Regions from separate parts of the Pengzhenrongella phosphoraccumulans genome, predicted to be linked through region 2. Evidence: predicted binding sites of a transcription regulator. Region 2 holds the regulator's gene; the other holds the start of a gene.
The links. Region 2 encodes LexA, which represses DNA repair genes until DNA is damaged. Its sites were predicted from a motif close to TCGAACANNTGTTCGA; they were not measured.
Positions count from the first base shown of each region.

Region 1: VTA80_RS12255 (DUF222 domain-containing protein) is a predicted target of LexA. The motif match lies at 3,595-3,610, and genes of this name have one in related genera.

Region 1 is NZ_CP144210.1:2,646,231-2,661,892, forward strand. Features, by position in the region: gene VTA80_RS12245 (hypothetical protein) at 1-506, opposite strand, end outside; gene VTA80_RS12250 (hypothetical protein) at 959-2,200, shown strand; gene VTA80_RS12255 (DUF222 domain-containing protein) at 2,151-3,545, opposite strand; gene VTA80_RS12260 (adenosine deaminase) at 3,748-4,773, opposite strand; gene VTA80_RS12265 (hypothetical protein) at 4,916-5,281, shown strand; gene VTA80_RS12270 (phosphotransferase) at 5,312-6,586, shown strand; gene VTA80_RS12275 (hypothetical protein) at 6,711-7,124, shown strand; gene VTA80_RS12280 (response regulator transcription factor) at 7,210-7,884, opposite strand; gene VTA80_RS12285 (sensor histidine kinase) at 7,885-9,396, opposite strand; gene VTA80_RS12290 (hypothetical protein) at 9,398-9,787, opposite strand; gene VTA80_RS12295 (pyridoxal phosphate-dependent aminotransferase) at 9,865-11,097, opposite strand; tRNA gene VTA80_RS12300 (tRNA-Trp) at 11,249-11,321, shown strand; gene secE (preprotein translocase subunit SecE) at 11,405-11,698, shown strand; gene nusG (transcription termination/antitermination protein NusG) at 11,754-12,581, shown strand; gene rplK (50S ribosomal protein L11) at 12,667-13,098, shown strand; gene rplA (50S ribosomal protein L1) at 13,243-13,965, shown strand; gene rplJ (50S ribosomal protein L10) at 14,305-14,841, shown strand; gene rplL (50S ribosomal protein L7/L12) at 14,929-15,312, shown strand; gene rpoB (DNA-directed RNA polymerase subunit beta) at 15,640-15,662, shown strand, end outside.
Region 2 is NZ_CP144210.1:3,833,266-3,848,927, forward strand. Features, by position in the region: gene VTA80_RS17730 (putative bifunctional diguanylate cyclase/phosphodiesterase) at 1-1,430, opposite strand, end outside; gene VTA80_RS17735 (nitroreductase/quinone reductase family protein) at 1,631-2,110, shown strand; gene VTA80_RS17740 (hypothetical protein) at 2,094-2,429, opposite strand; gene VTA80_RS17745 (class I SAM-dependent methyltransferase) at 2,429-2,989, opposite strand; gene hflX (GTPase HflX) at 3,237-4,787, shown strand; gene VTA80_RS17755 (ATP-dependent DNA helicase) at 4,863-6,998, shown strand; gene VTA80_RS17760 (L-lactate dehydrogenase) at 7,023-8,027, shown strand; gene VTA80_RS17765 (hypothetical protein) at 8,061-8,255, opposite strand; gene lexA (transcriptional repressor LexA) at 8,281-8,955, opposite strand; gene VTA80_RS17775 (LysM peptidoglycan-binding domain-containing protein) at 9,332-9,664, shown strand; gene nrdR (transcriptional regulator NrdR) at 9,832-10,362, shown strand; gene VTA80_RS17785 (hypothetical protein) at 10,502-10,738, opposite strand; gene VTA80_RS17790 (AMP-binding protein) at 10,808-12,529, opposite strand; gene mgrA (L-glyceraldehyde 3-phosphate reductase) at 12,656-13,705, opposite strand; gene VTA80_RS17800 (DUF5302 family protein) at 13,783-14,799, shown strand; gene serA (phosphoglycerate dehydrogenase) at 14,876-15,662, opposite strand, start outside.

The DNA.
Region 1 (15,662 bases), 1.2 Mb from region 2:
CCCGACCCCACCGGCAGGTCGCCCAGCAGTTTGATGTGGACGAAGCCCCGGCCCCAGGCCTGGCGGATCAGCGTCTTGGGGACGTAGCGAGCGACCGCGAAGTGGGCGTGCAGTCCGTGGTCGGTCTTGTGCCACTCGGGTACCCACACGTACGGCAATGGTGCCCCGCCCAGGCCCTCACGCAATGCCCGGAAGAACTCCCCGACGTCGGCGCGGACCTGGCGGGGATCGTGGCACCCGGTACCGGCGTAGGTGAGCGTGCCCAGTTTGTTCAGCCGGTTCGCAGCGGCGTATCGGCGCAACCTGCCACGCGCCCGACGCCCGGCCTCCTCAGCCGCGCGCTCGGGATCTTTCGCACTTCCCCTGGCGACGTACGCGGGGCGGGTGGGTGGGCGAGAGGAGACGAAGCAGCCGCCGCCCTCACCTGCTTTCGGGTACAGCGAAAGGACCCAGCGCGCGAGCCGAGGCTCACGCAGGACCGGACCGACGACTTCGACACCAACCACGAGGACTCCACACAGCGGCTCCGACAGGGGACCGCTGAGACGCGCCGGGTACGGCACACATGGCAGATCGTGGAATGCACACCGACGGCCTCAGCATCCGGTCTCGCTCCGGGTGGGCCTAGTCGGTTATCCATTGAGCGTTCTAGCGCTGGCCACAGCGTCGCTCGACCTTCCCCAGGAAAGGCCACATAGTTTCGTTCACGGCCCTGGAGTGGTTCGCCGCTTCGTGCTGGGCAAGTAGTACCACCCCAGCGGTCGCCGTGTCTACGCCACCGCTACGCGGGGCGCTCGCTCCGCGAGGCTGCCGCGCAACCGTTCGTCCTCGCCCCTGCGGGGCTCCGGGCGCTGCGTTCCTTGCCACCGAACCCCGCACCCGGGTCGTGGAGGTCCGCGAGAGGCCTGCCCGAGTTATGTTGCTACTTCAAGTCAAGAGCACTCGCTACGCTCGCGCCATGGCATCCGCCGCTAGTTACTTCCAGATCACCGCCGACCCGATTCCCCTCGACTGGTCTCAGCATGGCGATCGCCTGCTGAATCTCGTCTTCCAGGAACTCGCCGCAACCGATCCCCGCGTAACGGGGTGGAGCGGGGGAATCCACGGCCCGACTCCAGACGAACCCAACGCTTATCACCGCCTCAACGTGAGCGGATCAGATCTTGAGTCAGAACTGTGCGCCTTCCCAACCATCGCGCACACGGTATATCTCGCTATCCGTGGCGATAAGGAATTGAAGCCGGACCAAATTGCCCCGTGGCTGGATGCGCTATCCAAAGCGCTCGCTCGATTCGATGAGCAGGCGGCCTCCCATGACTGGTGGGCGGTCATCATGGCCGCGTCGGACCTCGGAGTTCCTGCGCGTCTCAACTCAGAACAGATGATTGCCGATTTACGCCTCACACCCTCACCGAAGCCGCACACTGAGATAGTTGAGGGCTTCATGCCGAGCCTCCAGGGAGGCCAATTTCGAACTGGCTGGCCCGTCGTTATAAGCGGTGCGAGCCTCGGCTACTCAAGACAGGTTGCCGACGAAGCGGCGGCGAACCGCATCGGTCGCCTGTGCGCCATACTTTCGGTCGCAACTGACGCCTGCTGGGAGATCCGTGAGGCCCCGCGCCCTTACAAGCTAGACCCGAACACGCTGCCCGCGTCTCGAACGCAAGGGAGCGAATTGCCGCCGCTTGAACAGGTTTACGCGATTGAGGCATTGACTGTTCCTGAATGGGTTGGTTCGGCGCTTCAACTCCTCGACGATTCTGAAGACTTGTTAACTGCCGTTCGCGCCCACCATCAAGCAATGATGATGGAAGCCAGATTCCCTTCGTTTTCGCTTTTAGGCTACGTCGCGGCGATCGAGGGAATTGGCGCTAGGTATGCCTCGTTGGAGACGTGCGAGTGCTGCGGTTCTGCTAGCGGCGCGGCTCGTCGCTTCAGGAAGGGCCTCGGCATTGTCATGACGAACCGCGAAAAGCAGCCATTGCTCGACCTTTACAGGCGGCGATCCGAAACTGCCCACGAAGGGCGCCTACATGGCGGCGAAGACCTGTTTGGCGCCTTCCCGGGCGGTCGAATGGTCTCGGAGCATCAGGCGCAGTTCTTTCGTTTCGGTCACCTTCGATCGCTGCGCATTGCCAGCAAAGCACTCCTCACCTTGGGCCTGACAGAGAAACTCCCGCCGAGGGCCGACGCCCCCTAGTTCGCCTGGAGGGGGTGTACTTAGGACTTGTCCAGTTTTCCACGGAGGTGACGCCGCCGTCGCGTTGCCACCAGGCCAGGTGGTGGATGTGGCACCAGCGGGCGTGGGCGTGGCAGTCGGGCCAGGCGCATTCGCGGTCGCGGGCGATGACGGCTTTGCGTTGGGCCCCGGTGAACAGCCGTTCGGTGCGCCCCAGGTCCAGGGGGACCCCGTCGGCGTTGATGACGATGCGGGTCAGCTCGCAGTCGCACATGATCACGCCGAGTTCGGAGGCCGGGACGGGGGTGCCGTCCTCGAGGGTGGCCGGCGCGTATCCCAGCACCGGAAGCACCGCCGGTCCCGCCTGGCATCCCGAGTCGCTCGTCGTGTCGCTGCGCCCGAAACCCTCGTCGGCGTCGTCGGTTGGGAAGCCGAAGGTGGCCAGGGCTGCCCGGCGGCGGTCGCGGTCGGCTTGGGCAGCAACCCAGGTCGCTTCGGTCAGGATGACCGAGACCTGGGGTGGCACGTGCGCGCCGGGTTTGGTGTCCACCGACGCCAGGATGCGGTCGGCGATGGTGGCCAGGGCGTCGGCGTTGCGTTGGCCGAAGTCGCGGTCGTCGTCGGCGGCCGGTCGCGGGGTGGCCGCTTCCAGGGCGAGGGCGACCTGGTGGCCCGTGATCGAGTCGAGCAGCCCTTTGAGGTGGGTGCCGTGCGGGGTGTGGGTCAGGTGCAGGAACCTCGCGCGGCGTTGGGCCTGGTGGTCGCGTTCCAGGCCGGCGGGGTCCACGTGGGCGGCCCACCGGTCCGCGGTGCGCGCGAACGTGCCCGCGTCCTGCCCGGCAGCCAACCCCAACAACGTCTCCTGCCCGGCGGGAGAGGTGGCGGCTTCGCGTTGGGCGGGGGTGCCGGTGGCGGCGACCTTGGCGATGATCCCGGCGTGCTCCAGCGGGATACGCCCCTCGGTCACGGCCTCGCGCACGTCGGGGACGGTGTCGAGCTCGGCGGCCTGGCGCACCCGCGCGGCCCCGCCGCGCTTGCCGAGGCGGGTCTTGCGTCCGACCCACGCTTCGAAGGTCGGGTCCCCGGACCCGCGCCACGTCTCGGCGTCGCGTTCGGCGATGAGCACGCTCGACCGGATCGCCTGCAGGGTGTCGATGGTCAGGTTCAGCTCGGTCAGCACGCCCTGCCGCTCGGGCCCGGCCCACTGGGGCGCCCCCGCGGCAGCGGCGGCGAGCGCCGCCGTGGCCCCGCGCAACGCGGCCACCTCGCCGCCCACCCCGCACGCGGGTTGCGCGACCGGACCGCCGTCGGCCACCCCAGGACCGTGGGTGGCTGCCACCATGCTGGTGAGAGGCGCAGCGGTCACGTCCACAGTCGCCCCCTCGCCATCGAGTCGCCAGAACCGAGTCAGAAGATCGAACACCTGTGCTAATCGTACCGAACCCGGACACAACGGTCAAGAGGTTGAGCAGGTTCTTTCGAGGGCAGTTGGACGCGACCGCGCCAGCATCGAGCCAGGCTCCAGCCTCACCCGAGCCGGCAACAAGCCAGCTCGGCCACGAACCAACTCAGCCCGGATCGCTCGCGAGCCACGCCTCCACGCCCGCGAGCAGCCGCCCCGTCGTCGCCGACCCCGCCCGCGACGCCCGGATCGACCCCCGCGCGAGCTCGGCGAGCTCGTCGTCCGAGAAGCCGTGCACGTCCCGCGCCACCTGGTACTGCGTGACGAGCCTCGAGCCGAACAGCAGGGGGTCGTCCGCACCGAGCGCGATGGTCGCCCCCGAGTCGACGAGCGCCCGCAACGGCACCTGCGCGTCGTCCGCGTAGACCCCGAGCGAGACGTTCGACGCCGGGCAGATCTCGAGCGCGATGCCGGCCGCGACGATGCGGTCGAGCAGCCGCGGGTCCTCCGCCGACCGCACGCCGTGCCCGAGCCGATCGGGGTGCAGGTGCCCCACGACCTCCTCGACGTGCGCCGGCCCGAGCAGCTCGCCGCCGTGCGGCACCGACGCCAGGCCCGCACGCCGCGCGATCGTGAACGCCTCGGCGAAGTCCGCCGTCGTCCCGCGCCGCTCGTCGTTGCTCAGGCCGAAGCCCACCACCTCGCCCGGCCCGGTGCCCGCGTACCGCACCGCGAGCCGGGCCAGCGTGCGCGCCTCGAGCGGGTGCCGCATCCGCGACGACGCCACGACGACGGCGACCTCCACCCCCGTCTCGATGCTCGCGGCCCGGGCGGCGTCCAGCACGATCTCGATGGCCGGGGTGATCCCGCCGACGAACGGCGCGTACGACGTCGGGTCGACCTGGATCTCCAGGCGTCCCGATCCCTCCGCCGCATCGTCGAAAGCGGCCTCGGCCACGATCCGGCGCATCGTGGACTCCGACCGGACGAGCGTGCGGGCGGCGTCGTACAGGCGCTGGAACCGGAACCAGCCGCGCTCGTCGGGCAGCACCCGCAGGGGGTCGCCGTCGACCAGGGCGGCCGGGAGCCGGATCCCGGCCACACCGGCGAGCTCGGCGATCGTGGCGACCCGCATCGACCCGGTGAAGTGCAGGTGGAGGTGCGCCTTCGGGAGCAGTGTCAGGTCGCGCACGCCCGTGAGTCTGCCAGGGCCGACGCCGTGCCGTCTGAGAGTCCTCTCATCGCAGGCTCCTTCGGGTCTCACGGTGCCGCCGCAGTCTGGGACATGAAGCAACCCAGACCGCGAACCCGCGGCTCGACTCAAGGAGAACCTCATGAAGCTCACCAGGACCGCATGGATCATCACCGGCACGCTCGGCATCCTCGGGATGGGCACCGGTGCGGCCATCGCCGCCGACGCGTCCTGGACCGGGGACGACGCCGACCGTGGCGTCAACTCGGAGCCGGCCGCGACCATCCCGAGCGCGGACGCGTCCACCTCGGCTGCGACCGTCGCGCCGTCGCCCGCGACGCACGTCGACCCGGCCCAGCCCGTGCCGGACAGCGCCATCACGTCGGTCACGGTCGTCTCGGCCGTCAGCGCGGCCTCCACCGCGAGCGCGGCTTCGACCCCGAGCCCGGCCTCCACCCCGAGCCCCCAGTCCACGCCGTCGGCCCCGTCCGCCCCGTCGGCCAGCTGACCCGGCCGCGCGCAGGTGTCCAATGGCTCGGTGACATCACCGCCGACGCCGACGCCGACCTCGCCCCCAGCCCCGGCCGCTGAGGCCGCCGACCGCGAAAGCGCGGACGTCGCCTATCTCAGCGGCCCGGCCGCCGGCGAGATCGCGGGCGCGGTCCTCGCCGCGGAGGGCGTCGCGCTCGACTCGTGGACCCTCGACCGGGTCCATCCTCGGCCCGGGGTCGGGGTCACGGTCGGGCTGGTGGTGCACTGGTCACCACCGGGTGGCCCGGCGGTCCAGGAGTACCTCTGCCTCACGACCGCCCCGCTCACCGAGCGAGCAGCCGCTCGCCCCGGCGTCGTCTCCCTGGCCGACGGCGATCGCACCGTGCACCTCTGGCGCCACCCGGCCGACCCCGAGCTGCCCGGCCTCGCCGCGGCCTGCCGGGCCGTCGACGCCGACCTCGACCTCGTCGCCTACCGTCCGCTGCGCCGCGCCGTCGTGCGGGTGCGTCCGCGCCCGGGCGCGGTCGGCTCGCCCGCCGTGACCTACCGCAAGGTCGTCCGGCCCCGTCGGGTCGAGGCCCTGCACGCCCGCCACGAGCTGCTGGCCGCGGCGGGGATCCCCGTCCCCGCGAGCCTCGGCTGGACGCCCGACGGCGTCCTCACCCTCGCCGCGCTCGAGGGCCCCTCGCTGGCCCACGCCCTGGCGGCCGACGGCGCCGTCGGGCTCGACCCGGCAGCCTTCCTCGACCTCCTGGACTCGCTGTCCGCCGGCGCGTGCGCCCTGCGGCGCCGCGCGGCGTGGTCGGAGCACGCGCTGGTCTATGCCCGCGGCGCGGCATTCACCCTCCCGCACGCGGCGGCCGAGCTCGGCGCGCTCGGCGCGCAGATCGCCGAGCTGGTGCGACGCACCGATCCGGGACCCGTCGTGCCGACGCACGGTGACCTCTACGAGGCGAACCTGCTGGTCACCGGCCCGACGATCACGGGGCTGCTGGACCTCGACTCGGTCGGCCCCGGGCACCGGGTCGACGACCTGGCCTGCCTGCTCGGGCATGCGCTCGTGCTGCCGTGCCTCGCGCCTGCGGTCTACCCGCTCGTACCGGCGGCCGTGCAGCGCTGGCTCACCGCGTTCGACGCGGTGGTCGACCCCGCCGCGCTCCGGGCCAGGGTCGCCGCCGTCGTGCTCTCCCTCGTGGCGGGCGCGACCGGGAGCCCGGGCGACCCCGCACCCGCAGCTCGGGCGGACGCCGCTGCGGTCGACGCCACGGCGCGCCTCGGCCTCGCGCGTGACTGGGCGACGGACGCCCTCGCGTCCGTCTGAGAGTGGGCCGTGCTTTCTGAGAGTCCTCTCACCTCCACCTCCTGGTCGTCTCACCGCGGCCCACGAGGCTGATCACGTCAGCAGATCAGCCCCGCACCTCGCGGCCCTACCTCAGGAGCACCTCATGAAGAACCGGAAGACCTGGATCCTCACCGGAACCCTCGGCATCTTGACGGTGGGTGCCGGCGCGGCGTTCGCCTCCGAACCGTTCTCCGTGCCGGACCCCGACCCGGCGCCCGTCGTCGTCTCGCCGGCCCCGAGCGTGAGCACCGACGCCGCGACGCACGACGCCCAGGGCGACGCGACCCCCGACGCGACCGACGACGTCGTCGTCGCGCCGACCCCGGACCCGCTCGCCACCCCCGCCGTCGTGCCCGCACCTGCCACCCAGGTCGACCCGGCCCAGCCCCTGCCGGACAGCGCGATCACGACCGTCACCGTGATCTCGGCCCCGAGCACGGCGTCGGCACAGACCCCCGTGTCGAGCCCCAGCCCGGTCTCAACCCCGAGCGCGCCGAGCGCACCCTCGGCCGACTGACGACCAGGACGCCAGCCCCAGCCCCAGCCGCCGCAGTCCCGGGTGCTGGGGCTGTCGGCGTCCGCGCCACCGGCATCTGCCGGAGTCAGGCCTCCGGGTCCACCAGGCGGTAGCCCATCCCGCGCACGGTCGCCACATGCTCGGCCCCGACCTTGTTCCGCAGGTACCGGACGTACACGTCGACGACGTTCGAGCCCGGGTCGAAGTCGTACCCCCACACCTGTGAGAGCAGCTGCTCTCGGCTGAGCACCTGCCCGGGATGGCGCAGGAACGCCTCGGCGAGCGCGAACTCGCGGGCCGACAGGTCGATCTCCCGCCCCCCGACCAGGGCTCGGCGCGTGCGCAGGTCCAGCGCGAGCCCCCCGTGGGTCAGGACGGTCACGTCCCCCGGCGCGGCGATGTCGGCACGCAGCCGCAGCCGGATCCGGGCCAGCAGCTCCTCGAAGCGGAACGGCTTGGCCATGTAGTCGTCCGCGCCGCCCTCGAGCCCGGCGACCGTGTCGGTCACCGAGCTGCGCGCGGTCAGGATGATGACCGGGAGCGCGATCCGCAGGGCGCGCAGGCGCTTGAGCACCGAGAAGCCGTCCTCGTCGGGCAGCCCGAGGTCGAGCACGAGGAGGTCGAACTCGCCGGTGCGCGCGTAGTCGAACGCCTCGTGCGCCGTGGCGACCGCGGTGGGGGCGTAGCCCGCGGCCTTGAGGCCCTTCGCGATGAACGACGAGATCCGTTCCTCGTCCTCGGCGATCAGGATCTGGCTCACTCAGGGCTCCTCGGTGACGTGCGGCAGGTCGAGCGTGAAGGTGGACCCCTGGCCCGGCCGGGAGTCGAGCAGGATCCGTCCGCCGTGTGCCTCTGCGATTGCGACGACGATCGGCAGCCCGAGCCCGCTGCCCTCGACCCCCCGGCCGGCATGACCCCGCGCGAAGCGCTCGAAGATCCGCTCGGCGTCCTCAGGGCTCACCCCCTGGCCCTCGTCGCGGACCCACAGCCGCACGCGTCCGTCCGCCACCCGGCTGCCGAGCGCGATCGTCGAGTCCGGGGCGGAGAACTTGACCGCGTTGGCGGCCAGCTGCAGCAACCCCTGCGTGATCCGCTGGGAGTCGAGCCGGGCGGTCGCCTCGGTGCGCTCGTCGATGACCCACCGGCGCGTCCCGAGCGTGCGGGCCTTGTCGAGCACGTCGTCGATCAGGCGGCCGACGTCGACCGGCGCGGGCCGGGCGAAGTCGGGACGCTCGGCCTTCGCGAGGGTGACCAGGTCGTCCACGAGCCGGTGCATGCGGTCGACCTCGTCGAGCGCGAGCGCCCGCGTGGCGGCGACCTCGGCGGCGTCGGTGGGATCGAGCAGCTCCAGGTGCCCGCGCAGGATCGTCAGCGGGGTGCGCAGCTCGTGCCCGGCGTCGTCCAGGAGCTCGCGCTGCGAGTCGAACGCGGTCTCGAGCCGGTCGAGCATCGCGTTCACGGTGCGCGTGAGCTCCGAGACGTCGTCGTGGCCGGTCACCGGGATCCGGCCCGAGAGGTCGGAGTCGGTGATGCGACGGGCGGTCGACCCGAGCAGCCGCAGCGGGGACAGCAGCCGTCCGGCCACGAGCCAGCCCACCGCGCCGATCAGCACCAACGAGGCGAGCGCGACCAGCCCGTAGGTGCGGTACGTCGCGGTCAGCTCGGCGTGCTCGGCGCTGCGGTCCTGCACGAACACCAGCACGGCCGACGCCGGGTCACCGACCACCGTGACCGGCACCGCGACGTAGCGGTAGTCGGTCAGCGGGGTCGTCAGGCTGCGCAGCTGCACGGGGTCGTGCACGCCGACCAGCTCCAGCCGGGCCACGAGCGCCGGATCGTCCTCGGGTCGCAGCTGCACGCTCGCCGGCTCGGTCCACTCGACCTCACCCGCGACCAGTCCGACGACGCCCGCGGTCGCCGGCGGGACGGTGCGCTGGATCGCGATGTAGACCAGGTCGCTCGCCGTGGCGAACGGCAGGCCCGTGCGCGGGTCGACGCCGTCGGCGGCCAGCGCACGGAACTCTTGGACGGACCGGACGAGGTACTCGTCGATGCGCGCATCGGTCCGCTCGCGCAGCAGGAGGTAAGCCGTCGACCCGGCGAGCATGAGCCCGAACGCCGCCAGGGCCAGCACCGCCGCCAGGATCCGGGTGCGCACCGTGAGCCGGGAGCCCGACCGTCGGCCGCCGACGCGTGCGGGGACCGGCTCCACGTCGTCGCGCAGGACCGTCACCGGCGTCGCGGGTTCCGCCGTGCGGGCAGGGGTGCCCACGTCAGTCGTCGTCCGGGTCGGGGAGGTCGTCGTCCGCGTCGGCCGGGTCGTCGACGTCGTCCGCATCGTCGTCGTCCGTGACGGGCGAAGGCGCGGCGGGCGCGACCTGCTGGGGCTGCGTCACGGCCGGCTCGGCGGTCGGCAGCGGCGTCGTCGTCGGCGCGCTGCTCGGGTCGCCTGCGGACGGCTCCGGCGTGGGCTCGGACGGCGTCCGGACCGGAGCCGGCGTGATCGCGGCCGGGTCGAAGACCACCGGGTCACCGAGATCCTGGACCTGCGAGCTCCCGAGCGCGGCCGCGACGGCGACCGCTCCGAGCCCCAGCAGCAGGCCGGTGCCGCCCGCGGTCAGCACGAGCAGCAGCGTCCGCACGGGACCTGCTCCTCGGGACATGCACCTAGTATCCGCGCGATTGGTGAGACCAAGATGAGAGTCTGGGCCGGCCGCCGATGACCACGACGCGCGGTGGGCTACTCGGCGAGCAGCCGCTGGATGCGCGAGACGCCCTCGACCAGGTCGTCGTCGCCCAGGGCGTACGACAGCCGCAGGAACCCGCTCGGACCGAAGGCCTCGCCGGGGACGACGGCGACCTCGACGGCCTCGAGGATCAGCGTGGCCAGCTCGGCCGACGTCGTGGGGGTGACGCCGCGGATCGTGCGTCCGAGCACGCCCTCGACGCTCGGGTACGCGTAGAACGCGCCCTGCGGCATCGGGCACACGACGCCGTCGATCGCCGAGAGCATCTCGACCATGGTGCGCCGACGGCGGTCGAACGCGGTGCGCATGAGCTCGACGGCCGACAGGTCCCCGCTGAGCGCGGCGATCGCGGCGTGCTGGGAGACGTTCGAGACGTTCGACGTCAGGTGGGACTGCAGGTTGGTCGCGGCCTTGATGACGTCCGCGGGCGCGATCATCCAGCCCACGCGCCAGCCGGTCATCGCGTAGGTCTTCGCGACCCCGTTGAGCACGATCGTCGTGTCGGCGAGCTCGGGCACCGCGCGCAGGATCGGTGTGAACACGGCGTCGTCGTACGTCAGGTGCTCGTAGATCTCGTCGGTGATGACCCACACGACGTGCTCGAGGGCCCACTGCCCGATGGCGGCCGTCTGCTCGGGGGAGTAGACCGCGCCGGTCGGGTTGGACGGCGAGCAGAACAGCAGCGCCTTCGTCTTCGGCGTGCGCGCGGCCTCGAGCTGCTCGACGGTCACCAGGTAGCCCTGGTCCACCCCGGCGAAGACCTCCACGGGGACGCCACCGGCGAGCCGGATCGCCTCGGGATACGTGGTCCAGTACGGCGCCGGCAGCAGCACCTCGTCGCCCGGGTCCACGATCGCCGCGAACGCCTGGTAGACGGCCTGCTTGCCGCCGTTGGTCACGAGCACCGACGACGGCGCGATCTCGTACCCCGAGTCGCGCAGCGTCTTAGCGGCGATGGCCTGCTTCAACGCCGGCAGGCCCGCGGCCGGCGTGTAGTGGTGGTTGGCCGGCACGCGCGCGGCGGCGACGGCGGCGTCGACGATGTACTCCGGCGTCGGGAAGTCCGGCTCGCCCGCGCCGAACCCGATCACGGGCCGACCAGCGGCCTTGAGGGCCTTCGCCTTCGCATCGACCGCGAGCGTCGCAGACTCGGCAATTGCCGCGAGACGTGCGGAGACGCGCGGTTTGGCGGACGACGGGACACCCTGCTGCTTCGATTCGCTCACGCGAGCCATCTTGGCATGACTGGTTCGACCGCTGCCGGGTCCTCGCGTACAGTGATCCACCGGTGGTTGACGTCCGCCATGATCAGTGGTGCCCGGGAGCAGGTTTGCTGCTCGTTCCGGTCCTGCGGGTCGTGTCGGTTCAGGCCACCGAAGGGCAGTGGCGCAATTGGTAGCGCACCGGTCTCCAAAACCGGCGGTTGCGAGTTCGAGTCTCGCCTGCCCTGCGAACGGGGAGATCCGGTCCGGCCTTCGGGCCGGCCCGGTTCCCACGACACCATGTCGAGATCACGAGACCGAGGGACCAACTGTGAGCGATTCCGCACCTGCTGCGGCGTCCGGCGCCGATGGCGAGGCCGCTGAGCGTCACGTGCCTGCCCGCAGCGGTTCGTCGAAGGATGCGCAGAAGGCCGGGCTGTTCGCCCGGATCGCGCTCTTCCTGCGTCAGGTCGTGGCCGAGCTCAAGAAGGTCGTCCGGCCGACTCGCTCGGAGCTCGTGACCTACACCACGGTCGTCGTCGTGTTCGTCATGGTCGTCATGGCCTTCGTGACGGGGCTCGACCTGATCATCGGTCGGATCACGCTGTGGGTCTTCGGCGGCTGAACCGTCCGCATTTCGTTGTCATGATTGACATTCTTTTCAGAAAGTAGGTCCAGACGTGTCGCAGGAGTCGCAGGAGTCGCCCGCCGTGGAGGCGAACCTCGAGGACAGCCTCGCGTCGGTCGAGGCAGTGGAGACGGCCGTCGAGGTCGACGTCGCCGAAGACATCGAGGCCGCTGAGGTCGACGCCGACGGCGGCGAGATCGCGGTCGACGACGCCGACGCGCCCACCAGCGACGTCGCGGACGACAACGCCGAGGCCATCGAGGACGAAGAGGTCGAGGTCGAGGTCGACCCGATCGAGGAGTTCAAGTCCGAGCTGCGGCGCCTGCCCGGCGACTGGTTCGTCGTGCACTCCTACGCCGGGTACGAGAACCGCGTGAAGGCCAACCTGGAGAACCGCACCCAGAGCCTGAACATGGAGGACTACATCCACCAGGTGGAGGTCCCCATGGAGGAGGTCACCGAGATCAAGAACGCGCAGCGCAAGGTCGTGCGCCGCGTCCGGATCCCCGGGTACGTCCTGGTTCGCATGGACCTCACCGACGAGTCGTGGGGCGCCGTGCGGCACACCCCGGGCGTCACCGGCTTCGTGGGGCACACCCACCAGCCCGTCCCGCTCACGCTCGACGAGGTCTTCTCGATGCTCGCCCCGACTCTCGCGCCCAAGACGCAGGCAGCTGCTGCTGCCGCGAAGGCCGCGAGCGAGATCAAGGTCGACTTCACGGTGGGCGAGTCCGTCACCGTGACCGATGGGCCGTTCGACACGCTGCCCGCGTCGATCTCCGAGATCAACGCCGAGAGCCAGAAGCTCAAGGTGCTCGTTTCGATCTTCGGCCGGGAGACCCCGGTCGAGCTGTCGTTCAGCCAGGTCGCCAAGATCTGATCTGACTGTCTGACCAGCTGGCGACGTCGCGCGACGTCGTCGGTAGTGCACGTCCGAAGAAGTTCACTGAAAGCAAGGACCCGACATGCCCCCGAAGAAGAAGGTCTCCGGCCTGATCAAGCTCCAGATCAAGGCTGGGATGGCCACGCCGGCACCGCCCATCGGCCCCGCCCTGGGTCAGCACGGCGTCAACATCATGGAATTCTGCAAGGCCTACAACGCGGCGACCGAGTCGCAGCGTGGGAACGTCATCCCCGTCGAGATCACGATCTACGAGGACCGTTCCTTCACGTTCATCACCAAGACCCCGCCGGCCGCGGAGCTCATCAAGAAGGCCGCCGGAGTCGCCAAGGGTTCGCCGACGCCGCACACCGTCAAGGTCGCGACGCTGACGGCCGAGCAGGTCCGTGAGATCGCCACGGTCAAGCTCGAGGACCTCAACGCCAACGACATCGCCGCCGCTGAGAAGATCATCGCCGGCACCGCCCGCTCCATGGGCATCGCGGTCGCGGGCTGATCGACCCAGCAACGCCAGCACGATCCGCCCGGGCGACGAGTCCCGAGCGGCAGCACCACCCGGAGTACCGGCGCTGGACGTCAGCGCTGTAAGTGGCAGGGCCGCGCTGGCCCGACGACCACGACTGCACCAAGGAGAGAGCAGATGAGCAAGCGCAGCAAGGCCTACCAGGCCGCCGCAGAGAAGATCGAGAAGGACTTCGCGTACGCGCCCCTCGCGGCCGTTCGGCTGGCCCAGGCGACCTCGGTCGCCAAGTTCGACGCGACCGTCGAGGTTGCGTTCCGCCTCGGCATCGACCCCCGCAAGGCCGACCAGATGGTGCGCGGCACCGTCAACCTCCCGCACGGCACCGGCAAGACCGCTCGGGTCCTGGTCTTCGCCACGGGTGAGCGTGCCGAGCAGGCCCGCGCGGCCGGCGCCGACATCGTCGGTGGCGACGAGCTCATCGAGCGGGTTGCGGCCGGGTTCACCGACTTCGACTCCGCCGTGGCCACGCCGGACCTCATGGGCAAGGTCGGGCGTCTCGGAAAGGTCCTGGGTCCGCGCGGACTCATGCCGAACCCGAAGACCGGCACGGTCACGATGGACGTCGCGAAGGCGGTCAACGAGATCAAGGGCGGGAAGATCGAGTTCCGCGTCGACAAGCACTCGAACCTGCACTTCATCATCGGCAAGGTCTCCTTCACCGATGTGCAGCTCGTCGAGAACTACAGCGCGGCGCTCGAAGAGGTGCTGCGGCTCAAGCCGTCGGCCTCCAAGGGTCGCTACATCTCGAAGGCGACGATGGCGACCACGAACGGCCCCGGCATCCTGATCGACCAGAACAAGACGCGGAACCTGAGCGAAGAAGAGGCCGAGGTCGCCTGACCTCGCTTCACCTTTGCGGTAGCCCGCAGCAGCAACGCACTGGGCCCGACGACTTCGGTCGTCGGGCCCTGCTGCATCTCCAGCCCGTGCCCACGCGTCGATGCTCTGCGGATTTGGCCCTGACCCGGGGGTGACGTATTCTTCTTCCTGCCCAAGACCGCCGGTCGTCGGCTGTCACTCGCAAGTGAGTGATGGCTCACCGAAGTCCCGCTCAGCGGGGTCCAGCGTAGGTGAGAGTTCGCAGCCGCTCGCGCGGCATCGAGCCCGCGCCTGCGCGGGGCTCATTGTTGTTTCGGGGCGGACGTAACGCCCGGTGGCACCACCACCGGAAGGATTGCCATGGCGAGGCCGGACAAGGCAGCCGCAGTCGCAGAGCTCACGGATCAGTTCCGTGACTCGAACGCGGCCGTGCTGACCGAGTACCGCGGGCTCACCGTTGCCCAGCTCAAGCAGCTGCGGCGCGCGCTCAGCGGCAACGCAACCTATGCCGTGGTGAAGAACACGCTGACCGCAATCGCGGCCAAGCAGGCCGGCGTCGTCGGACTTGACGACAAGCTGGCCGGCCCCTCGGCCATTGCCTTCGTGACCGGTGATCCGGTCCAGGCTGCCAAGGGACTGCGTGACTTTGCCAAGGCAAACCCCGCACTGATCATCAAGGGCGGTGTCCTTGACGGACGCGTCCTGAGCCCTGCGGAGATCACCAAGCTCGCGGACCTCGAGTCCCGCGAGGTTCTGCTGGCCAAGCTGGCCGGCGCCTTCAAGGCGTCGCTCTACCAGGCGGCTTACCTCTTCACGGCGCCCGCGACTCAGGCCGTGCGCACCATCGACGCCCTGCGCGAGAAGCAGGCTGCGGCATCGACAGAAGAAGCTGCCTGAGCCGTTCTGGCCCAGACGCACCCATCACCCCGCCCGTCGGCCGGCATCACGCCAGCTGACGGGAGACAACCCGGAAGGAACGCCACCATGGCGAAGCTCAGCACCGTCGAGCTGATCGATGCATTCAAGGAGCTCACGCTCATCGAGCTCTCCGACTTCGTGAAGGCCTTCGAGGAGACCTTCGACGTCGTCGCCGCGGCCCCCGTGGCCGTTGCCGCCGCCGGTGGCGCCGCTGCCGAGGCCGAAGAGGTCGAGGAGCAGACCGAGTTCGACGTTCTCCTCGAGGCCATCGGCGAGAAGAAGATCCAGGTCATCAAGGAGGTCCGCGTGCTCACGAGCCTCGGTCTCAAGGAGGCCAAGGACCTCGTCGACGCAGCCCCCAAGGTTGTGCTCGAGGGCGTTGCCAAGGACGTCGCCGAGAAGGCCAAGGCTGCCCTCGAGGCCGCTGGCGCCACGGTCGTCATCAAGTGATCTCCGCTCGCCCCTAGGGCGAGTGCACGACCGGTCCTCGCCTGAGAGGACCCGCGGCAACGAAGCCCGCACCCGCTGGTCGGGTGCGGGCTTCGCCTGTCGCCCGTACCACCCGAAAGTCGCTTCATCCAGCTCAACCAACCGAGTGGACACATTAGGTCCGCTCCGCTAGGCTAGCGCTTTGCGTTGGCCTGTGCCCGCGTCCCCGAATAACCCGAGACCCGAATTGACGTCGTCGTGCGCGATGTCTGAGGGACTTGCGGCCGGGGGGTCGCGCCCCGCCGGGCCCTGCGCAGCTTGCACTCGATCCGCAGGGAAGGACCCCTCTTGGCTGCCTCGCGCATCCCTTC
Region 2 (15,662 bases):
ACGAGGGCGTTCGGGTCCATGCCGGTGGCCTCGAGCACACGCGCGACGCTCGCGGCGAACCCGGGCGCCATCAGCTGACGACCCGAGACGTTCACCGCCAGGTCCAGGGACCGTCCGGGGTACCGGGCGAGCCAGCCCACCCAGTCCCGGCACGACCGCTGCAGCACCCAGGTGCCGATCCCGGTGATCAGCCCGGACTGCTCCGCGACGGCGATCGCGGTCGCCGCCGAGATCGGCCCCCGGGCGGGATGGGTCCAGCGCAGCAGCGCCTCGACGCCCGCGATGAAGCCGTCCGCCGTGCGCACGATCGGCTGGTAGGCCAGCTCGAGGGTCGCCCCGCGCAGCGCGGCGCGCAGGTCCTGCTCCAGGGAGCGGTGGGCCACGGGGGTCCGGGTCACGCGCAGGTCGACCACCTGGTGGGTCGTGCCGCTGCGGCGCTTCGACTCGTACATCGCCATGTCCGCCTCGATGACGAGCTCGTCGCTGACTTCCTCACCCGGACCTGCGTACGCGATCCCGACGCTCGCCGTGGCCTTGAGCGTCCCGATGCTCAGTGCGAACGGTTCCGCGAACGCGGCCTCGATGCGTCCCACGACCGCCTCGACGTCATCGGCGTGGGCGAGGTCCTCGCACAGGAACACGAACTCGTCGCCCGAGACCCGCGCGATCGTGTCCCCGGGACGCACCAGGCCGGACAGCCGGTCAGCGACGGCGACGAGCAGCTCGTCGCCGACGGGGTGCCCGTAGGCGTCGTTGACCCGCTTGAAGTTGTCCAGGTCGACGAACAGCACCGCCACCGTCGAGCTCGAGCGCTGAGCGCGCTGGGAGGAGTGCTCGAGGCGTTCTTGGAGCAGAGCCCGGTTGGGCAGCCCGGTCAACGCGTCGTGCAGGGACTTCTCCCGGAACCACTCGGCGACCCGCGCCGCCTCCTCGCGGGCCTGGGCGTTGAGCAGGTAGGCCGCGGCCACGTCGGCGAGCGTCTGCGCAGCCGTCTGAGCCTTCGCGCTGATCGGACCTGTGGTGTCCCGGTACAGGTCCAGGGCGCCCAGTCGTCCGTCGCCGTGGCGCATCGGGAACGTGAACACCGCGGCCATCCCGGCGGTGACGGCCGCGGGTCCGAAGGTCGGGAACCGGTCGTCGTCGGGCAGGTCGGGGATGAACACGGGCTCGCCGGTCTCGAACGCCGTCAGGCACGGACCCTCGCCGAGCTCGGACTGCAACCGCTCGAAGCGCAGCGCGGCCTCGTTGGACGCCGCGATGTACCGCGGCGCCAGGCCGGGGGCGATCAACGTGATGCCGGCGCCAGTGATCGGCAGGACGTCGACGATGCGGCGCACCAGCAGGTCGAGCATGTCCTGGATGGAGAAGTCGGTCAGCATCGTGCGGGCGAAGTCCGTGAGCACCGCAGACAGGCTGTCGTCATCGACCATGAAGATCCCCCGAGGTTGGTGGTGGGGGCCCGTTCGGTCCGGACGGGGTGCCCTCAGGCTCACCTCTCGACGCTATCGGGCGCGGGCGACCGGCGCCCGAGATCGGGACTCGATCGCAGAGCGGCGCCAGGTGCACCGCGCCGATAGCGTGGAGCTGACCTGCCACCTCGAGGTGGCATCCGTCCCGCCAGGAGACAACCATGAGTGCACCGGCAACCTCACCACCCCGCATGCCGCCGCCGTGGTTCGTGCACCTGGCCTGGCGGGTTCACCGCGCGCTCTACCGGATCAGCGGTGGCCGCTTCTTGTGGACCACGTCCAACAAGCGCGGGTGGGGTGCGCTCCGCCTGACGACGATCGGCCGGAAGTCCGGGCAGGAACGCAGCGTCATCCTCGGCTACCTCGAGGATGGCCCGAACCTGGTCACGCTGGCCATGAACGGTTGGGACGAGGGCGATCCGGCGTGGTGGCTCAACCTCAAGGCGCACCCGGACGCCGTCGTGCGACTGGCCGGCGGGCAGCCGCGCCCGGTGCGGGCGCGCGCGGCGGCGGGCGAGGAGCACGATCGGTTGTGGCAGCGCTGGCTCGCGGTCGACCCGAACAACGACACGATCGCCAGCAGGCGGGCGACCGAGACTCCCGTGGTGGTTCTCGAACCCGTGGTCAGCCCGTCTCGGTGATCGTCGCCGTTCCGCCGGTGAGCGATTGGTCGAGGCAGGTCGCGATCCGCTCGACGTCGTCCTTCGTGGCGGACGTCCGGAGGGTCGCGGCGGCACTGGAGCTCGGCTGGTCGGCGGACATCACGGCCTCAGCGACCGCTTCGTCGTCGAAGCAGCGGCTCCAGCCCCCCTGGGGGTGATCGAGGGCGATGGCCCAGGGGCCGTCGCCGGGGATCGTCGGGCCACTCGTCGGGGGCGCCCCGCCGGCCATGATCGACGCTCCCAGGCCGAGGACGGCCACGGCGCCGACCACGATCACGGTCCCGCGACTGCGCATCATCACGGGGTCCCGGTCGCGTCGACCCGCAGCACGCGGAAGCCCTTGACCGTGTCTGCCCGGGTCACCGTCGCGGCCTCGCCGAGCTCGTCGGCCAGCCAGCGCTGCAGCGAGTCGGCGCCGAGGTTGCGCTGCACGACCAGGTGGGCGGACGCGTGCGGGGCGAGCCGCCGGAGCCACGAGCTGAGCATCTCGTGCAGAGCCGACTTGCCGACCCGGATCGGCGGGTTGGACCAGACGGCCGCGAACGACACGTCGTCGGGCACCTCGTCGGGGGTGACGGCGCGGATGTTGCCCAGGCCGAGCCGTTCCGCGTTGCGGCGCATGAGGTCGAGAGCGCGCTCGTTCACGTCGACGGCCCAGACGGTCGCTGCCGGCGACGCGAGCGCCAGGCTCAGCGCGATCGGACCCCAGCCACAGCCGAGGTCGAGCAGGTCGCCGGTCGCGGGCGGGGGCGGCACCGAGCCCAGCAGCGCGCGGGTGCCGTGGTCGACCCGGTAGGACGAGAAGACCCCGCCGGCCGTCTCCACCGTGAGCTCGCGCTCGGCGAGCCAGACGGTGATGGTGCGTCGCTCGCCTGGCGAGGCGGGCTGGGCGGTGAAGTAGTGGTCCCCGGCGGCCTCGTCGGCGGTCTCGGGGCGGTCGAGGGGGGCGTCGGGACGTTCCCCGGAAGCGGAATCGGGCACGAAGCGAACCCTACGCGGTCACGCCCACAGAGAATCTGCTCGCTCGCTCCCGTCAGGGCGTGACACCCTGAGGGCAGCACTGCACAGAAAGAGGTAGCACGTGACCCATCCTGAGTCCGGTTCCATGCCCGACGGCGCGTCCGACGTCCCCGACGTCCGCGTCACGACCGGCGGACCGCCGCAGGGTGGCGAGCTCCCGTCCGCGCGCAGCGCGCAGGACGTCGCTGGTGACGTGGTCGCCCGCGTGCTCGCCCGGGCCGGCACGGCGCTCGACGCCGGCGGGACGGTGCACTCGTCCTACGACGGCCAGCAGTTCGACCTCGAGGCGCGCACGTCGCTGCGCCGGGTCGGCGGCCTGTCGACCGAGCTCCAGGACGTCACCGAGGTCGAGTACCGGCAGCTGCGTCTTGAGAAGGTCGTGCTGGTCGGCATCTGGGGGCAGGGCACGGTCCAGGACGCGGAGAACTCGCTCGCCGAGCTGGCGGCGCTCGCCGAGACCGCCGGCTCCGAGGTGCTCGACGGGATGCTCCAGCGTCGCTCGAACCCCGATCCCGGCACGTACCTCGGTTCCGGCAAGGCGGTCGAGCTGGCCGGCATCGTCGCCGCGACGGGTGCCGACACCGTGATCGTCGACGGTGAGCTCGCCCCGTCGCAACGGCGCTCGCTCGAGGACATCGTCAAGGTGAAGGTCGTCGACCGGACCGCCCTGATCCTCGACATCTTCGCCCAGCACGCGAAGTCGCGCGAAGGCAAGGCGCAGGTCGAGCTCGCCCAGCTCGAGTACCTCCTGCCGCGCCTGCGCGGCTGGGGCGAGTCGATGTCTCGACAGGCGGGCGGCCGGGTGGCGGCCGGTGCCGGGATCGGCTCGCGCGGACCTGGTGAGACCAAGATGGAGATCGACCGGCGGCGGATCCGGACGCGGATGGCCAAGCTGCGTCGGGAGATCGTGGCGATGGAGCCGGCCCGGGCGACCAAGCGCTCGTCGCGTCGCCGCAACTCGATCCCGTCGGTGGCGATCACGGGGTACACCAACGCGGGCAAGTCCTCGCTGCTCAACCGGCTGACGGGCGCGGGCGTGCTCGTGGAGAACGCGCTGTTCGCCACGCTCGACCCGACGGTCCGGCGCGCCGAGACCGCCGACGGCCGCATCTACACGCTCACGGACACGGTCGGGTTCGTGCGTTCGCTGCCGCACCAGCTCGTCGAGGCGTTCCGGTCGACTCTCGAGGAGGTCGCCGACTCGGACCTCGTGCTGCACATCGTGGACGCCTCGCACCCCGACCCCGAGGGGCAGATCTCCGCGGTCCGGCACGTGCTGGCCGACATCCCGGGCGCGTTCGACGTGCCTGAGGTGATCATCCTCAACAAGGCCGACATCGCCGATCCTGACGTGATCGCCCGGCTGCGGTCGCAGGAGGTGCACTCGATCGTCGTCTCGGCCCACACCGGTGAAGGCATCGACGAGCTGCTCGCGCTCATCGCCGACCAGCTGCCGCGACCTGGCGTCGCCGTCGACCTCGTGATCCCGTACGACCGTGGCGACCTGGTCAGCCGGGTGCACCGCGACGGTGACATCCAGGCCGAGGAGCACACCGGCGCGGGGACCGCGCTGCGGGCGCGCGTGGACGAGGCGCTGGCGCGAGAGCTCACCGAGGCGGCCGTCCCGACCCCCTAACCGTCGTGACGTTCGCGTGTGCACATCCCGACCCGGCCCGCGGGAACCCGCCGGGCCCCGCACTAGGCTGACGCGGTGCCAGAACCGATTCCGCCGAGAGCGACCGGGGCACCGGTCGAGGAGCTTCTCGACCTCGCCGTGGCCTCTCTGGGCGGCACGCGCCGTGACGGCCAGCACCAGATGGCGCTCGCCGTGGCTGCTGCGATCGGTGCGGGCGAGCACCTGCTCGTCCAGGCCGGCACGGGTACGGGCAAGTCGCTGGGCTACCTGGTCCCGGCCGTGGAGCACGCCGTCCGCGAGGATCAGCGCGTCATCGTGTCGACCGCGACCCTCGCGCTGCAGCGCCAGATCATCACGCACGACCTGCCGCTCGTCGTGACGGCGATCGGACCGCGCCTGCCGCGGCTCCCGCAGGTGGCTGTCCTCAAGGGGTGGCACAACTACCTCTGCGTGCAGAAGGTCGACGGCGGGTTCCCCGCGGACGAGCCCGGCACGCTGTTCGACCTCCCCGGTGACCACGCCGGCGCGGCCGAGCATCCGGCCCCCGCGGAGGGCGCCGGAAAGCGCGCGGCCAACCTGGGTGCCCAGGTCGTCCGGGCCCGCGAGTGGGCTCAGGAGACCGAGTCGGGCGACCGCGACGACCTCGTGCCGGGCGTCACCGATCGGGCCTGGCGGCTGGTCTCGGTCACCTCGATGGAGTGTCTGGGGCCCAAGTGCCCGAAGATCACGGAGTGCTTCCCGAACCGGGCCCGCACCCTGGCCAAGGAAGCAGACGTCGTGGTCACGAACCACGCGATGCTCGGGATCGCGGCCTCCGGCAGCCCGGGGGTGCTGCCCGAGCACGAGGTGCTCATCGTCGACGAGGCGCACGAGCTGACCGACCGGGTCACCGCGCAGGCGACCGCCGACCTGTCCGTCGCGACGATCGAGCACGCCGCCCGGCTGGCACGTCGGCACGGCGGCGTGGGCACGACGGACCTCGACGCGGCGAGCGCGGCGTTCGGGTCAGTGATCGTGGAGCTGCCCGAGGGTCGGTTCCGCGACGGCCTGCCACCCGCGGCCGCGACCGCCGTGGAGGCGATCCGGGACGCGTCCCGGACCTTGCTGACCGCGCTCAAGCCCGCGGGCGCCCCGGCCCAGGCCGCGGCCGACGGCGGTCTGAAGATGGCGGCCTCCGCGATGCTCAACCTGTTCGAGACGGCGGAGCGGATGGCTGCGGGCCCGCCCGCCTCGGGCGGCGACGTGCTCTGGTGCTCGCGTGACGACGACGACGGCGGGGGCCGCCGCGCGAGCGGGATGTCACGCCTGCACGCGGCACCGCTCGCGGTGAACGGGCTGATCCGGACGCACCTGCTCGCGGGCCGCTCCGGGGTGCTGACCTCGGCGACGCTGGCGCTCGGCGGGTCGTTCGTCCCGCTCGCCCGCTCGCTCGGGCTCGACCTCGCGGCGGAGCGGACCGGGGACGCCGTAGCGGCGTCGGTGTCGACTCCGGCGCCGACTGTTGCCCTGGCATCCGGCCATCCGGTTGACGCCGTGCCGACGCCGTGGCGTTCGCTCGATGTCGGCAGCCCGTTCGACTACCCCCACCAGGCGATCCTCTACATCGCCAAGCGGTTGCCGGCACCCGGACGCGAGGCGGCGACCGACGCCCAGCTCGACGAGATCGCGACCCTGATCACGGCGGCGGGTGGGCGCACGCTCGGCCTGTTCTCGTCCCGGCGGGCCGCCACCGCCGTCGCCGAGGCGATGCGGGATCGGCTCGACTTCCCGGTGCTCGCCCAGGGGGACGACCAGCTGCCGACGCTGGTGCGCACGTTCGCCGAGGACCCCGCGACCTGCCTGTTCGGCACGTTGTCGCTCTGGCAGGGTGTCGACGTGCCCGGGTCGTCGTGCCAGCTCGTCCTGATCGACCGCATCCCGTTCCCCCGGCCCGACGACCCCGTGCGCTCGGCGCGGTCGGAAGCCGTCGAGGCGGCGGGCGGGAACGGCTTCATGCAGGTCTCCGCGACGCACGCCGCGCTGCTCCTCGCCCAGGGCGCCGGTCGACTGATCCGCGGCACGGCGGACCGCGGCGTGGTCGCGGTCCTTGACCCACGGCTTGCCACGGCTCGCTACGGCGAGTTCCTGGCCCGTTCACTTCCCGACTTCTGGCGGACGACCGACCGGTCGATCGTCATCGCGGCGCTCGAGCGGCTCGCCGCACTAGCGTGACCCGTTGAGCCATCTGGAGGACCTGTGAGTGAGACCTACGACAGCGACGAGATCGGCTGGGGGAGCGGCCCCCTGCCCGATCGCCGCACCACCAAGCTGGCAGTGGTCGGCGCGGGCGCGGTGGGGGCGACGGTGGCGTACGCGGCCCTCATGCGCGGCGCGGCGCGCACGGTGGCCCTGTACGACATCGACAAGGCCAAGGTCGAGGCCGAGGCGGCCGACCTCGGGCACGGGATCCAGTTCATGCCGATGGCCGAGGTGATCGGGTCGGACGACATCGCCGTGTGCGCCGACGCCGACGTCGTCGTGGTGACCGCCGGGGCGAAGCAGAAGCCCGGGCAGACCCGCCTGGACCTCGCCGAGGCGACGATCGCGCTGACGCGGATGATCCTGCCGCCGCTCGTCGAGCAGGCGCCCAACGCCGTGTTCGTGATGGTGACCAACCCGGTCGACATCGTCACCTACGCGGCACTGAAGATCTCTGGCCTGCCGCGCTCGCAGCTCTTCGGCTCGGGCACCGTCCTGGACTCCTCGCGCCTGCGCTACCTCATCGCGCAGCACACCGGGGTCGCCGTGCAGAACGTGCACGCGTACATGGTCGGCGAGCACGGCGACAGCGAGTTCCCGCTGTGGGAGTCCGCTTCCATCGGCGGGGTTCCCCTGCCGAACTGGCGCGGTACCCGGAGCTCGGGGCCGTTGACGCTCGACGTGCGCGAGCGGATCGCTCGGGACGTCATCGAGTCGGCGTACAAGATCATCGCCGGCAAGGGCGCCACGAACTACGCCGTGGCGCTCGCCGCCTCGCGCATCATCGAGGCGATCCTCAAGGACGAACGGCGGGTGCTGCCGGTCTCGAGCCTGCTCGACGACTACTACGGCATCAGCGACATCTGCCTGTCGGTGCCGACCGTCGTCGGTCGGACCGGGGCCGGGCGAGAGCTCGAGGTCCCGATGTCTCCGGACGAACTCGCGCACCTGCGGACCTCAGCGGAGGCCCTCAAGACGGTCGCGCGCCGGTTCGGCTTCTGACGCCGGTCGGGTGAGCCCGCGGCGAGACCCGGGTCAGGCCTCGCCCGACGACGACCGCAGCGCTCGGACCAGCTCGTCCTTGCGCAGCCGGGATCGGCCGACGATCCCGGCTGCGGCCGCGCGCCGGCGCAGCTCGGCGAGCGAGCAGTCCTCGAGCCGACCTGCGGGCTCGCACTGAAGCGCCTCGGCGAGCCGGTCGGCTGTTGCCGACGGTCCGGGGTCGCGCATCCGCCCGGGCATCAGTACGCCCCCGTCACAGCTTGCGCAGCACGCTGACGACGCGACCCAGGACCTGCGCCTCGTCGCCGTTGATCGGGGAGTAGGCCGGGTTGTGCGGCAGGAGCCACAGGTGCCCGTCCGTGCGCTTGAAGGTCTTGACGGTCGCCTCGCCGTCGATCATGGCCGCGACGATCTCGCCGTTCTCCGCGATCGGCTGGCGGCGGACGACGACCCAGTCGCCGTCGCAGATCGCGGCGTCGATCATCGAGTCCCCGGCCACGCGGAGCAGGAACAGGTCACCGTCACCGACCAGCTGGCGCGGGAGCGGGAAGACGTCCTCCACGACCTGCTCGGCCAGGATCGGTCCGCCGGCGGCGATCCGTCCGACCACCGGGACGTAGGACGGCGTGGGCGAGCCGTCCTGCGCTGCGAGGTGCTCCTCGCCGAAGCTGCTCGCCGGCGACCCGGTGCTCGGCTGCAGCCGCTGGATCGGTCGTGAGTCGTCCGGGTGCATCACCTCGATGGCGCGCGGCCGGTTCGGGTCGCGCCGCAGATACCCCTTGCGCTCGAGCGCGGTGAGCTGGTGCTTGACGCTCGACGGGCTGGTCAGGCCGACCGCCTCGCCGATCTCCCGCATGGTGGGCGGGTAGCCGCGGTGGGCGACCGATGACCGGATGGTCTCGAGGACCAGCCGCTGGCGCGCGGTCAACCCGTCGCTGTCCGGCGCACTGTCCGGGAGCGCGTGGACCGACGCGAGGGCGGCGCGCGTCTTTCGCGTCGCTGGCGGGTCCGGGGGACCGCCGGGGGTGTTCGTGTCTGTGGCCACGGTTCTCCTCCTCCTGTTCGAGTCCACCCTCGACGCTCGACCGAGCGTGTGGGTGGCTCGTGGTGCGCTTGCTCTGGCGTACACACAGCCTAGAAGAACAAGGCCGCGCTTTCAAACATCTGTTCGAGCGTGTCTCGACAACCGTCGGTGCTTCGTGCTAGACATCGTACAGACGTTCGACGCACAGGTGTTCGACGCACAGGTGTTCGACTCGGGTCACGGAGACCCAGGTCGCGGGCTATTCGAGAGGAGCACGGACATGAGCGCAGCAACGGTCCACCCGCAGGGGATGTCGGGATCAGGCACTCTGACGCTGACGACGCGGGGGCGTCGGGTGGTCGCCGCCGGTGCCGTCGCACTTGCGCTCGCCGGGGTGCTCGTCGGCGGCCGGGCGGTGGCCGGTTCGCCGGCCGAGGCCGTCCCGGTGGACACGTATACGGTCGCCGCGGGGGAGAGCCTGTGGGCGATCGCCACGGCCTACACGGCCCCGAACGACGACGTTCGCGACACCGTCGGCGCTCTCGTCGCGTTGAACGGCCTGGCTGGGGCGGGTCTGCGGGCCGGGCAGCAGATCCTGGTCCCGGCAGGCTGACCGCCATCTGCCGCGGCCGGGGCACGTGCCGCGGCCGAAGCCACCTTGCGTCTGGGCGCGCGGACCTCTAGGTTTTGGCCCAGATACCGTGGCCGAGGGTCGCCGCGCGCCCGAGGAGTTCTTCGCCGAGCGCCGACCCCGGCGCAAACCAGGACCGGAGGCTCGGCGTGCACTGTCCGTTCTGCCACCACTCTGACTCGCGGGTGGTGGACTCCCGGACGTCGGATGACGGCTCGTCGATCCGCCGCCGGCGCCAGTGCCCGCAGTGCAACCGACGGTTCACCACCGTCGAGACGGCGAGCCTGTCGGTCGTGAAGCGCTCGGGTGCGACGGAGCCGTTCAGCCGCGAGAAGATCATCAACGGTGTCCGCAAGGCGTGCCAGGGCCGGCCGGTGAACGAGGACGACCTCGCGCTGCTCGCGCAGCGGGTCGAGGAGAACATTCGGAGCACCGGCAGCGCCGAGCTGGACGCCTACGAGATCGGGTTGACGATCCTCGGGCCGCTGCGCGACCTCGACGAGGTGGCCTACCTGCGGTTCGCGAGCGTCTACCAGGGATTCAACTCGCTCGAGGACTTCGAGGCGGCGATCACGTTGCTGCGCGCCGAGCACGAGGCTGCGGCGCTGGCAGAGTCCGATTCCGAGGAGCAGCCCGACCGGGGATCGCTCCACGGCGAGTCGACCCCGACCGCTCCCTAGCGCACGGGAAACGGTCCGGGGTCTGGGCGCGGTTCACAGACAGCGTCGTTCACAGACAGCGTCGTTCACAGACAGTGCCGTTCACAGACAGCGTCGATCACGGGGTCGCGAGAACGCGGCGGCCACGATCAGGGTCGGGTCAGAGCCGTTCGAGCTTGGCGCTGTCGAGCGCGACGCGGCGGCGGTCACCCGCGCCGAAGTCGACGATGACGGCGCGATCGCCGTCAAGGGCGACGACTCGACCGAGCCCGTGTCGCTCGTGCGAGACGCGGGCCCCGACGGGGATCGGCTTGATTGCCGCAGCTGCCGCCTCTCGGGCGGCGTTGAACGGACTGTTGGGCAGGTGCCGGCGTCTACCGGTGGGCTGGGAGGACATTACTACCATCATCCTCCTGTTCGAGGGGGTGCGGAACCAGCAACGCGGGTGGTATCAGAGCAAACCGCCTCATGCGGACGCGCTGTCGTGGGTCGCGATCAGCTCTTCCCGCACGACGCGGCGCAGCACCTTGCCGATCGCGGACCGCGGCAGGTCCGGGAGCACGACCAGCTGGCGGGGGATCGCGTACCGGGCCAGGCGCTTCTCGCACCAGGCCCGAACCGTGGCCAGGTCGACGGCGCTCGCCTCTGGCCCGTCGGCGTCGAGGACGACCGCGGCTACGACCCGCTCGCCCTGCTCGCCGGCCGGCACGCCGACGACGGCGACATCGACGATCCCCGGCATCTGGCGGATCAGGTCCTCGACCTGCGACGGGTAGACCTTGAAGCCGCCGGTGATGATCATCTCCTTGGTGCGATCGACCAGGGTGAGGGAGCCGGCGGCGTCGGCCACGACGACGTCTCCGGTGCGGAGCCAGCCACCCGGGAGCAGGACGGCTGTGGTCTCGTCAGGTCGGCCCCAGTAGCCGGCGAACACCTGCGGTCCACGGATGAGCAGCTCGCCGCGCTCGTCCTGCGGGGCGTCGCGGGTCGGGTCGTCGACGTCGACGATCCGGATCTCCGTGCTGGGGAAGGGCAGTCCCAGGGTGCCCGGGCGACGGTCGACCGAGCACGGGTTGCCCACCGCGAGGGGGGACGTCTCCGTCATTCCGTAGCCCTCGATGAGCAGTCCGCCCGTGCGCTCCTCCCACCGGGCCGCGGTGGCGGCCGAGATGGGCATGGCGCCGGCGAACGCGACCCGGACCGTGCTCAGGTCGGCGTCCCGATCGGTCGCCATGGCCGCGATGCGGTCGAACATCGGCGCGACACCGGCCATGAAGGTGGCCGGGAGGCGCTTCTGGGCGGTCAGGACCGCCGAGGGGGCGAACTTCGGGAACGCGACCATGGTGGCGGCGATCCGGACGCTGAAGGTCATGCAGAGCGTGAGCCCGAACGCGTGGAAGAACGGCAGGATCCCGTAGACGGTCTCCGCGCCCTGGCGCATGTTGGTCCACGCGTCGGCCTGGACGGCGTTCGCGACGAGGTTGCGGTGCGTGAGGATCGCACCCTTGGGCGTTCCGGTCGTCCCGCCGGTGTACTGCAAGAGCGCGACGTCGCTCGACGCCGGGAAGGGATGGTCGGCCGCGATCGGCTTGGCCTGGCGCAGGAGGTGGTGCCAGCTGAGGCAGCCGGCGGGCACCGGTCCCTGCAGCTGGGAGCGCAGCGTGCGCGCCTTGGCCACGGGCAGCCGCAGGAGGAACTGCTTGGTGAACGGCATGTCGGCGGCGAGGTCGACGACGACCACGGCGCGGACCGCGGTGCGGTCCTGCACGGCCTTGACGGTGGGGGCGGTCTTCTGCCAGCAGACGACGACGACGGCGCCCGAGTCGATCAGCTGGTGGGCGAGCTCGTCCGCGCTGTAGACGGGATTGTGCTCCACGACGATGGCTCCGAGGCGGAGCACCGCGTAGAACGCGACCACGTGCGAGGTGCAGTTGGGCAGCGCGATGGCGACCCGGTCTCCAGCCACGACACCGAGGTCCCGCAGTGCGCCGGCGGCCCGGTCGACGTCCCGAGCGAGCCCGCGGTAGCTCAGTCCGCGCCCGAGGAAGTCGATCGCGGTCCTGCTGCCGAAGTTCTCGGCGGCTCGCGTCAGAGCAGCCGTGAGGGGCTCATCGGGCACGACCACATCGGCCGGCACATCAGGGGAGTAGGAAGCCAGCCACGGGCGGTCCGCCAGAGTAGGAGTCACCCTTCGAGAATAACCTACGCACCCGTAAGTTACTAGACAGTAACTTACGGGTGCGTACCGGATCGTCCGGGTATCGACCCCTCGGCTGCGCGGTCCGGCCGCGCGATCGCTGGTCCGGGGCCCGGGCTACAGGTCGCTCGACCGCGCTGCCCAGATGTTGACCCCGGCATCGATCGCGTGGACCTCGATCGCGGCGAGCTCGTCGGCGTCGAGGTCGAGCCGGTCGAGCGCGGCGAGGTTCTCGTCGAGCTGGGCGACGCTGCTCGCCCCCAGGAGGGCCGAGGTGACGCGCGGATCCCGCAGCGCCCACGCGATGGCAAGCTGGGCGAGGGACTGACCGCGGGTTGCGGCGATGTCGGCGAGGGCGCGGATGTGCCCGAGGTTCTCGGCCGTGAGGAAGTTCTGGCTGAGCGACCCGCCGCGGGCGGCCCGCGAACCGGCCGGCACCCCGCCCAGGTACTTCGACGTGAGCATCCCCTGGGCGAGCGGAGAGAACACGATCGTGCCGAGGCCGGCCTCGCCCAGGACGTCCAGGAGGCTCTGGCCGTCCGCGTCGGCGTCCGGGCGCTCGACCCAGCGGTTGAGCATCGAGTAGGACGGCTGGTGGATCGTCAGGGTCAGCCCGATCGACCGGGCCACCTCGAGCGCCTCGAGCGTGCGGTGGGCGTTGTAGGAGGAGATGCCGGCGTAGAGCGCGCGGCCGGAGTCGACGGCCGTCTTGAGTGCTCCCATGGTCTCGGTCAGCGGCGTGCTGGGATCGAAGCGGTGGCTGTAGAAGATGTCGACGTAGTCCAGCCCCATGCGGGCCAACGACTGGTCCAGCGACGCGAGCAGGTACTTGCGCGAGCCGCCCACCCCGTACGGGCCGGGCCACATGTCGTAGCCGGCCTTGGTCGAGATCACGAGCTCGTCCCGGTACGGCGTGAGGTCGCTCGCCATGATCCGGCCGAAGTTCTCCTCGGTGGACCCGGGCGGAGGGCCGTAGTTGTTCGCGAGGTCCAGGTGGGTGATGCCCCGGTCGAACGCGTGCAGGATGATCTCGCGCTGGCGGTCGAGCCCGTTCGCGGCCCCGAAGTTCTGCCAGAGCCCCAGCGAGATCGTGGGCAGGTCCAGCCCGCTCCGGCCGGTGCGGCGATAGGGCATGGTCGAGTAGCGGTCGTCGTCGGCAAGGTGCATGGGCCCGACCGTACGCCAGCGGGCAGGTGCCGACCGCCGGGCGGGGTGCGCCTGGCCGCGCCGTTACGCTGGTCGGTGTGCTGATCCCCGCGCCCGTCGAAGCTGCGCCTGTGGTGGCGCCTTTCGACGCTGTCCTGTTCGACCTGGACGGCACACTCACCGATCCCGAGGTCGGGATCACCGGGTCCTACCGGTACGCGCTCGAGGCCATCGGCCGGCCGGCCGATCCCGAGGCCGACCTCCGCTGGGTGATCGGGCCGCCGCTGCGGGAGAACTTCACGCTCCTGGGCGTGCCGAGCTCCCAGATGCCGGCTGCCGAGGCCGCGTACCGCCAGCGGCACCTCGATGTCGGGCTGTACGAGGCGGACCTCGTGCCCGGCATGGCCGAGCTCGTCCGCAGCCTCGACGCCGCCGGGGTGCTCGTCGCACTGGCCACCGCGAAGCCGGAGCTCGAGGGTGCGTTGACCCTCGCGCACTTCGGCCTGGAGTCGTCCTTCGCCGTCATCGGCGGCAACACCGACGACGGGAGCCTGACGAAGGCGGACGTCGTGGCGGGCGCGCTGCGCCTGCTCGGGAACCCGGATCCGGGGCGCGTCGCCATGGTGGGGGACAGACGCCACGACATCGAGGGGGCCGCCGCGAACGGCGTCACGTCAGTCGGCGTAGCGTGGGGATTCGCCGCCGATGGCGAGCTGCTAGCTGCCGGCGCGGACCATGTCGTGTCGTCGGTCGCCGAGCTCGGCCGGCTGCTCTCGTTGCCGGGCACCTCGAGCGATCCCACCTCCCGCACGCGCGGGACCAGCCGTATGTCACCGACCACCGGCACCGACCAGGTGCAGGGAAATGGCCGCACCACCGCGGTCGGCACGACTCAAGAAGGAGGCACCCGGATGTCGCAGCAGGAAAACGAGGACGCCGCAGCAGACGGTGGCGTGAGCGAGGACGCCAAGGCGAAGTTCCGCGAGGCGCTCGACCGGAAGAAGGCCGGGCAGCACAAGACGGCCGACGGCCAGAGCAACACGGGCCACGTGCACGGCTCGGAGACCTCCGGGCCCGTGCAGCGCACGTTCCGTCGTCGGGCCGGCTCGGCCTGATCAGACCGATCGAGCAGCACCTCACGGGGCTCCGGCGCGGCGCTTGCCGCACCGGAGCCCCGCGTTGTGTCTGCCGTCAGGAGAGCAGACGCAGGCGCACCGTCTGGGGCATCTGCTTCAGCGCCTCGGCGGCCTCGTCGTCGATCTGGGCGCTGACGTCGGTGACGACGTAGCCGAGCTCACCGCGGGTCGCGAGCATCTGACCTTCGATGTTGACCCCGTGGTTCGCGAGCACCGCGTTCATCGCGGCGAGCACGCCGGGGGTGTTGCGGTGCAGGTGGGCGAGCCGGTGGATGCCGGTGGTCTGCTCGAGGGCGAGGTTCGGGACGTTGACGCTGAGCGTCGTGGTCCCGGTGGCGAGGTAGTCCCGCAGCTTGTTCGACACGAACTGGCCGATGGCCTCCTGGGCCTCCTCGGTCGAGCCGCCCGTGTGGGGCGTGAGGATGACGTTCGGCAGGCCGCGCAGCTCGGACTCGAACGCGTCCCCGCGCCGCTTGGGCTCCACCGGGAACACGTCGACCGCGGCACCGGCCACGTGCCCGGACTCGATCGCCTCCGCGAGCGCCGCGTAGTCGACGACGAACCCGCGCGAGAGGTTGAGGAACACGGCGCCGGGCCGCATGCGGGCGAACTGCTTGGCTCCGAACAGGCCGGCGTTGCCGTCACGACCGTCCACGTGCAGCGTGACGATGTCGGCGGCGTCGAGCAGCTCGTCGAGCGTCTCCATCCGCTGGGCGTTGCCCAGCGCGAGCTTCTCGGCGGTGTCGTAGAACACGACGGTCATGCCGAGGTTCTCGGCGAGGACGGACAGCTGCGTGCCGATGTTGCCGTAGCCGATGATCCCGAGCGTGCGGCCCCGGATC